2 regions of the Herbaspirillum camelliae genome follow, and region 2 is predicted to be linked to the other one. Evidence: predicted binding sites of a transcription regulator. Region 2 holds the regulator's gene; the other holds the start of a gene.
What was found. The regulator sigma-54, encoded in region 2, starts transcription at its own class of promoters, with help from an activator protein. The targets are predictions, from matches to a motif close to TGGCANGNAANCTGCTTT.
Positions count from the first base shown of each region.

Region 1: a site for sigma-54 is predicted at 2,479-2,496, ahead of BGK68_RS21420 (choice-of-anchor E domain-containing protein). Genes of this name have one in related genera too.

Region 1 is NZ_KV880769.1:4,791,516-4,795,857, forward strand. Features, by position in the region: gene BGK68_RS21410 (hydrolase 2, exosortase A system-associated) at 1-814, shown strand, start outside; gene BGK68_RS21415 (hydrolase 1, exosortase A system-associated) at 798-1,661, shown strand; gene BGK68_RS21420 (choice-of-anchor E domain-containing protein) at 1,743-2,426, opposite strand; gene BGK68_RS21425 (choice-of-anchor E domain-containing protein) at 2,668-3,369, opposite strand; gene BGK68_RS21430 (RIFT barrel domain-containing protein) at 3,480-4,342, shown strand, end outside.
Region 2 is NZ_KV880769.1:115,005-119,346, reverse strand. Features, by position in the region: gene grxD (Grx4 family monothiol glutaredoxin) at 1-274, opposite strand, end outside; gene hpf (ribosome hibernation-promoting factor, HPF/YfiA family) at 588-950, opposite strand; gene BGK68_RS00495 (RNA polymerase factor sigma-54) at 1,104-2,594, opposite strand; gene lptB (LPS export ABC transporter ATP-binding protein) at 2,667-3,410, opposite strand; gene lptA (lipopolysaccharide transport periplasmic protein LptA) at 3,412-4,017, opposite strand; gene lptC (LPS export ABC transporter periplasmic protein LptC) at 4,087-4,342, opposite strand, start outside.

The DNA of each region.
Region 1 (4,342 bases), 4.7 Mb from region 2:
CCTGAGCGCCGCGCACGGCGGGCGGCTGTGCCTGTACCACGCCCCCGCCGCCCATGGTCCTTGTCTCGGCGGGCTGGTCTATGTCGCCCCCTTTGCCGAGGAAATGAACCGCAGCCGTCGCATGGCCGCCCTGCAAGCCCAGGCCCTGGCGCGGCAGGGCGTGGGGGTCTTGCTGATCGACCTCTATGGTTGCGGCGACAGCGCTGGTGAACTGGCCGAGGCCAGCTGGGCGGTGTGGCGCGACGATATCGGCCTGGCCATCGACTGGCTGCAGCAGCGCACGCATGCGCCGGTCGGACTGTGGGGGCTGCGTCTGGGCGCACTGCTGGCGCTGGAGGTGGCGCGCCTGCGCGCAGCCGACCTGGGGCTGCTGCTGTTGTGGAATCCGCTGGCCGATGCGCAGGCCTACATGACGCAGTTCCTGCGCCTGCAACTGGCCGCCGGCATGGGCAGCGCGAGTGGACCAGCGGCCAACAGCGTGGCCGCCCTGCGCGCGCAATTGCAGCAAGGGCAATTGCTGGAAGTGGGCGGCTACGAACTCAATGGCGCACTGGTGGCCAGCATCGATGGCCTGCAGGCCACTGCGCCGCCGGCGGGACTGCCGCTGCACTGGCTGGAGCTGGTGCGCGACCCGGCGCTGCCACTGGCTCCGGCCAGCGCACGGCTGGCGCAAGCCTGGTCGGTCACGCCCCAGACAGTGACGGGGCCGGCCTTCTGGTCCACCCCGGAGGTGACCACCTGCCCCGCCCTGATCGAGGCCAGTTGCGCCTGGGTGCGAACCACGCTGGAGCACGCCCATGCCCATGGCCTATAAAGAACACGTCTGCCCGCTGCATTGCCAGGGGCAGCAGTTGATGGGCATCCTGACGCTGCCCGAGACGGCACTGTCGGAGGCTGCCGTGCGGCGGCCCGGCATTCTCATGCTGGTGGGCGGTGCGCAGTATCGCGCCGGCAGCCATCGTCAGTTCACCCTGCTGGCGCGCCGTTTCGCGGCCGCCGGTTTTACGGTGCTGCGGATGGATTTTCGCGGGATGGGCGACAGCCAGGGCGAAGCGGCCGGCTTCGAAGGCGTAGCGGCGGACATCGACTGCGCCCTGGACGGCTTGCTCAAGGCCCAGCCGGGACTGGACGGCGTGGTGCTGTGGGGCTTGTGCGACGGCGCCTCGGCGGCGCTGTTGCATGCCAGCGCCGATGCGCGGGTGCGCGCCATGGTGCTGGTCAACCCCTGGGCGCGCACGGAAGCCGGCCAGGCCCAGGCCTATCTGACACATTATTACCGCGCGCGCCTGACCAGTCCTGACCTGTGGAACAAGATCCTGCGCGGGCGATTCAATGCGGTGGCAGCGCTGCGCTCTTTGCTCGGCCAGTGGCGCCGGGCCGCCAGCGCACCAGCGGCCACACCGGAGCTGCTGCCGATGCGGCTGCAACAGGCCTATGAGCGCTTCAGCGGTCCGGTGCTGCTGATCCTGTCGGGCGCGGACCTGACCGCACGCGAGTTTGCCGACCTGGCCACGCCTGGCAGCCGCTGGGAAGCCCTCTTGCTGGCCTCCCGCACTACCCGCATCGACCTGCCCGAGGCCAACCACACCTTTTCTACCCGCCTCTGGCGTGAACAGGTGGCGCAAGCCTGCCTGCGCTGGCTGACGAGGCTGGAACGCTGACACCGCAACGGCGCAAGTAAAAACGCCGTGCGCTGATCGGGCGCACGGCGTGGCGACAATGGACTACGTGGCAAGCCGGCTTCAGCCCTGGCGGCGACGCCAGCTCATCGCGGCCAGCAGCAGCAAGCCCAGGCCGAACAAGGCCAGGATGGCAGGCTCGGGCACCTTGTAGATGTAGCGCAGGTAGACCACGCCGCTAGCCGTGCCGTCGTAGCCGGTCAGCACGTTGCGGGCCAGAGAACCGCTCTGCACGCCCAATCCATCCACGCTGATGGTCACCTGGTGGTTGGCGCCGATATAGCTGGCCAGCGAGGCCGGGGTGCCATTGAGCTGCACCGGAGCCACCTGATGATTGGTCAGCGAAGCCGTAGCGATGGTGCTCAGGCCGCTCGGGACCTTGCCCCGGAACGGCGTGGTGCTCAACTGGTTGACGCTTTGCAGGCCCAGGGGGCCGGACACGGTGATGATGGAGGTAGCGAAGATCTGGCTGGGATTGCCGATGTTGCTGGCCTTGGAGCCCAGATTGAAGACACGGTCATACAGGGTCTCGGACAGGGTGAACTTCATGACCACGCCGATCAGGCTGCCCAGCCCCGAGTTGAAGCCGTGGAAGCTCAAGGTGGTGTCGTCATCGATGGAGGCCAGATTGAAGGCGGCGCTCTGCCAGTTGGAACTCAGTATCGCCCCGGCCTGGGCGGGTGCGTGCAACGACATGGCGACGCAAGCCAGAATGGCGGCGACGATGGAGAGAATCTGCTTTTTCATACCCACTCCTCTGTTTGTTCCCAAATGACAGAAAGTTGTTGTCAATACCACCATAGCAAGGAGCGGGCCAGAAAAAAATGATAGAAAAAACAAATACTTAGCAAACAGCCTCGAGACAAGTGTAAAGAAAACCGGCATCCGCCCCAGCTCCCTCCCCAAAAGCGACAAGGGCGCTACCGATTCGGTAGCGCCCTTGTCGCAGGAGCCATGCGCACCCTGTCGGGCGCTTGCGGCCTGATCCTCAGGAGGACTTGCGGCGACGCAGCTGGGTCAGCGCCAGCAGGCCCAGCGCGAACAGGGCCATGGAGGCGGGTTCCGGCACCTGGTAGATGTATTGCAGGTAGACCATGCCGTTGGCGCTGGCCGAGTAGCCATTCATCACGTTGGGCGGCAGGGAGCCGGACTGGCTACCTTCGCCGTCGACGTTGATGGTCACGCTGTTCTGGCCGCCGATGTAGGCAGCCAGCGAGGCGGGGGTGCCGTTCACGGTCACCGGGCCGGACTGGATGCCGGTCACGGTGTTGCTGATGACCTTGCTGCTGAAGCTGCCCACCGAGGGCGCGGCCGGGACCACGCCAGCGAATTGCGGGGTAGTGTTCAGTTGGTTCACGGTGGTAAGGCCCAGGGGACCGGTGGCGGTAATGGTCGAGGTCGCAAAGACCGGACGCGGGTTGCCCACCGTGACCGCGTGGGTGTTGAAGTTGTAGATGGTATCGGTGAGGGTTTCATCCATGATGAACTTGACCGTCACGCCGATCAGCTTGCCCAGGGAGGCATTGAAGCCATTGAATTGGACGGTGGCGCTGGCATCGATGGTGGGCAGATCGAACGCGGCTTGCTGCCAAGCCGATGTCACCGTCGTCAGGGTCGCGTGGGCCGGCGCGGCAGCCATGAAGCTGGCGGCGGCGGCAAAAGAAACCAGAAGGGAGGAAAACTTTTTCATGGTAGATTTAATAATAAAAGTGGTGGACACCCAGACATCTAAGCAAGCACTGTGCCAATAATTAAACATTATTAAAATCAATCACTTATAAAATTCTCAAGGGAAAAATCATGGGTCCGTGTCAAGAATTCCGGCAGCTGCTACGTTCCTTCCTGCTGCTGGCCTGGATGGCTTTGCCTGGCCTGCTCCCGGCCCAGGCTGCCACCCCCGATCCGGCACCCGCCTTGCCCTCCGTGCGCATCGAAAACACCGCCCGGACCGAGCAAAAGGACGTCGCCCTCACCTTCGGCCAAGTCTTCAAGCCCGGCGACTTCAAGCGTGACAGCACCATCAGGCTCAAGCTTGCAGACGGCCAGGACCTGCCACTGCAGTTGGACATCAAAGCCAGGCATGCCGATGGCTCGGTACGTCACGCCATCCTGTCGACGGTGCTGCCAGTGCTGGCCGAAGGCAAGCCGCTGGAGCTGAAGATGGAAGCAGGCCCGGGCCAGCCGGCGCAATCCACAGAATCGGGATCGGAAAAGGCAAAGAGCAAGGCAGCCAGCCTGGCCGCAGAACGCCTCAAGGCCTTGCTCGCCGAGCCCTTCGACGCCAGCGTGACCATCACCATCGATGGCCGCAGCTACCGCGCCAGCCCGCGCCAGGGCTTGCAGCAAGGGGCCTACCGGCTGTGGCTGGACGGTGCAGTGGTCACCGAATGGCTGGTCAATGCGCCGCTGCTGGACGCCCAGAATCGGCCGCATCCGCACCTGCAGGTGCGCTACGCCATCCGCGACTATGGCCGCAAGGGGGGCGTACGGGTCGATGTGACGGTGGAAAACGACTGGGCGTTCGAGGCCGCGCCGGGCAACTTCAGCTACGACGTCCATATCGATCTGGACGGCCACACTGTCTACGAGAAGACCGGCCTGACCCACTATCACCACACGCGCTGGCGCAAGCTGTTCTGGCGCGGGGCCGCGCCGCAGGTCAA
Region 2 (4,342 bases):
ACATCTCGCTCATGATGTCGGAGCCGCCGACGAATTCACCCTTGATGTACAGCTGGGGAATGGTGGGCCAGTTCGAGTACTCCTTGATGCCCTGGCGCACGTCCGGGCTTTCCAGCACGTTCACGGTGACGATGTTCTCGGCGCCGCTGGCCTTGAGCAGCTGGATGGCCTTGCCCGAAAAGCCGCATTGCGGGAATTGCGCAGTGCCCTTCATGAACAGCACGACAGGGTTTTGGGTCACGGTTTCTTTGATCCAGGATTGGACGTCGCTCATGGCTATGCCTTTAAAAATGGGATTGCCGACATTATAGGGAAAAGCCGTCGCGCGCGTTGGAGTCGGACGGGCGACTTGTCTTGCGTTTGCGGAAATATTGTTTTCGGGAAATGCTTTATATCAAATCATTTTCCTGATCCGAAGGGCTGTGGAAAAGATAAGGCCGCCATCTGCTTCTTCAAGCCGGTCCCATGGATGAGGGAAATTATTTATATCCTATGCGGATTTTCTGCCGGGAAATGACCGCCGGTGCGAAGAAATGAAAAAGGGCGCTTGCGCGCCCTTTGCTCATGAAAGGTTGAAGATCAGGGCATCATGCCGCGCCGGCGACCGCGTCGTCCGGGGCTTCTTCAGGCAGGCGCTTGGCCATGGAGTGATGTTCCTGCAACTTGTCCTTGTGCTTGATGACCTGGCGATCGAGCTTGTCGATCAGCGCATCGATGGCTGCATAGAGGTCGTGCGCAATGCTTTCCGCATGTAGATCCTTCCCCTTGATGTGGACGTTGATTTCCGCTTTTTGGCGCTTTTCCTTTTCTGTGAGTTTATCTACGCTCAGGATCACGCTGACGTCGATCACGTTGTCGAAATGGCGCTTGATACGGGCCAGCTTGCTTTGCACGTATTCCCGGATGGCGGGGGTCAGTTCGAGGTGGTGTCCACTGATGGTCAGATTCATACAAGACTCCTATCGTGAAGTCACTGGAGGTTCGTGCAATTCATCCTTGCTGCAGCTGTACCACGGGCACGGTCTTCGTGTCCGATGGCATGGGCATCAGCGGGATGCTTGCCGGAACACAGCAACGGTACTACAGAAAAACTGAGGAAAAACTCAGAGGGACTTGCGGAGATTGACTGGCGGAATCTTCAACACTTCGCGGTATTTGGCGACTGTGCGTCGCGCGACCACCATGCCTTGTTCTGCCAGCATATCCGCAATCTTGCTATCGGATAATGGGGTCTGCGGGTTTTCGGCTCCTATCAACTGTTTGATCAGCGCCCGTATCGCGGTGGAGGAAGCTTCGCCTCCGGTTTCAGTCGCGACGTGGCTACCGAAGAAGTACTTCAACTCAAACATGCCATGCGGTGTGAGCATGTATTTCTGAGTTGTCACGCGAGAGATAGTGCTCTCGTGTAGACCCAGTGTATCAGCAATTTCACGTAGCACAAGGGGGCGCATGGCGACTGCCCCATGTGAAAAGAAGTTTCTTTGACGTTCCACAATAGCCTGCGCGACGCGCAAAATTGTATCGAAACGTTGCCGCATGTTCTTGATGAGCCACTTGGCTTCCTGCAACTGCGAAGACAGCGATCCCTCGCCCTTGGCCTGCTTGAGCGCGCTGGCATACATGGCGTTGACGCGCAGCTTGGGCATGACTTCATGGTTGAGCATGACCTGCCAGCCATTCTTTGTCTGTTTGACAATCACGTCCGGCACGACATAGTCCGAGGCATCGCGGGCGAATTCCGCGCCGGGGTGCGGACGGCACTGGCGGATCACGGCCTGCGCTTCACGCAGGTCTTCGTCGTCGCAATCGAGCGCCTTCTTGATCTTGTTGAAGTCGCGTTGCGCAAACAGCGGCAGGTAATCTTCCACGATCTTCAGCGCCAGCCGGCGCGTGACGAAGGGCACCTTGGGCAGGCGGCGGATCTGCAGGGCCAGGCATTCGCCGGCGCTGCGCGCCCCTACGCCTGCCGGATCCAGGCTTTGCAGCAGCTTCAGTGAAATGGAGAGCTCTTCCAGGTCCACGCCCAGCTCTTCGGGCAGGCGCGCGAGGATGTCTTCCAGCGGCTCTTCCAGATAGCCGCTGTCGTCCAGCGCATCGGTGAGCAGTTCCAGTAGGGCGCGGTCGCGTTGCGTGCGCGCGGTGACGCGGATCTGCTCCAGCAGATGTTCGCGCAGCGTGATCTCGTGGGCTTCCAGTTGGGGACGGGCGTCTTCGTCATCGGGCGACTTGCCGCTGCGGGCCACATCGTCGAAGCTCCAGTCGGAGTCGCCGCTCACGCCCTCGGGGGCGGTGTCCTGGTACTCGAAACTGGATTCGCCATCGGCCGCTGCGGGCGCGGCTTCGCTGCTGGCTTCACTGCCGGTGGTCTCGCTCACGCCGCTTGAGGGCGCGGAAGAGACGGCGCCATCGGCCAGCAGGCGCACCGAATTGTCGAGCGCATCGTCCAGGCGTTCCAGCAGGGGATTGTCGCTCAGTATCTGCTCCAGCTCCTGGTGCAATTCCAGCGTCGACAGTTGCAGCAGTCTGATCGACTGCTGCAATTGCGGCGTCAATGCGAGATGCTGCGAGGTACGTAACTGGAGCGACTGTTTCATCTTTCTTTCTGGAAGCGGCGTGGCCCGCTGGTTGCAATGCCGGTGTGCTGGTCGGTTGCGCCTGTGCCTGGGTTACATGCGGAAGTGCTCGCCCAGATAAACGCGGCGCACTGATTCGTTGGCGATGATCTCTTCCGGGTTGCCGCTGGCCAGCACGGTGCCCTGGTTGATGATGTAGGCGCGATCGCAGATGCCCAGGGTCTCGCGCACATTGTGGTCGGTGATGAGTACGCCGATGCCGCGTTCCTTGAGGAAGCGCACGATGCGCTGGATCTCGATCACGGCAATCGGGTCGATACCGGCAAAGGGTTCATCCAGCAGCACGAAGCGCGGATCGGTGGCCAGTGCGCGGGCGATCTCGACGCGCCGGCGTTCACCGCCCGACAACGACAGGGCCTGGCTCTCGCGCAGCTTCTCGATCTGCAATTCGTGCAGCAGGTTGTTCAGGCGCCCTTCGATCTCGTCGCGGGAGAGCGGCTTGCCGTCTTCCTGGCGCAGTTCCAGCACGGCGCGGATATTGTCCTCCACGGTCAGCTTGCGAAATACCGAGGCTTCCTGCGGCAGGTAGGACAAGCCCAGCGTGGCGCGCTTGTGGATGGCCAGGCGCGAGATGGGTTCTCCGTCCAGATCGATTTCGCCACCATCGGAAGGCACCAGGCCGACGATCATGTAGAACGAGGTCGTCTTGCCAGCGCCGTTGGGACCGAGCAGGCCGACCACTTCGCCGCTGCGCACCTCCATGGAAACGTCGCGCACCACCTGGCGCGCGCCATAGCTTTTCTTCAGGCCGCGCACGACCAGCGAGCTTGCTGCCATCTTACTGATCCTTTCCGGGCTGGGTGGGCTGCGGGGTGGCAGGCTGAGCGGGCTGGCCCGGCTGCGCCGGCGGCGCATTGCGCGGCTGGATCACGGCGGTGATGCGGCCCGCGCCCGGCTTGCTCTGGCCGCTGGCGGTGTTGTTGACCGAATAGAATTCGGCGCGACTGTCGTAGGAGATGAATTCGCCATTGACTTCGTCGGTGATGCGCTTGCCATCCATGCGCTGGATATGGGCGCGCTGGAACAGCTTGGAGACTTCGGTCTGCTCCGAGTATTCGATGCGTTCGGCCTGGCCTTCGATCCACAGGTCGGGGCCGCCGTCACGCTTCTGGCGGAAGGTCGCCAGCGATCCGGGGGCGGCGTAGAGCACGGCGTTTTCATAACCGTACTGGTCGGTGGTGAGCACCACGCGGCCGGCCTTGATGATGAGGGTGCCGCGGGTCATGACGACGTTGCCGGTGAAGGTCTTCACCTGGCGCACGTCATCGTAGACCATCTGGTCGGCTTCGATGTTGGTGGGCTTGGTGGTGTCGGCCTTCTCGGCGCGCGCCACGCCACTGAGGGCAGCCAGCATCAGCAGCGGAAGTAGGAATGAGCGTTTCATAAAATCCTGTCTGGTCGGGTCTTGGCGTTATTGTTCTGACGGAATATCGGGGGGCGCGAATCGGTGTTATCAGCGTTTCTTCGGGGTCGGTTCGTAGTAGCCGCGCACATTGCCGAACAGCTGCACCACCTGGGTCGCATTGTTGGCCACCATGCCGACCCCGTTGAGGCGGGTCGTGCCCATGGTCATGGCCACCGGCTTGTCGGTCTTGACGATCTCGTCGTCCGGCAACAGCAGCAGGTAGTCCGAGACCACCCGCATCTGTTCGCGCCCCTTGTAGGGCGCGCGGATGGCGTTGGCGTTGCCGTACATATGGATCTGGGTC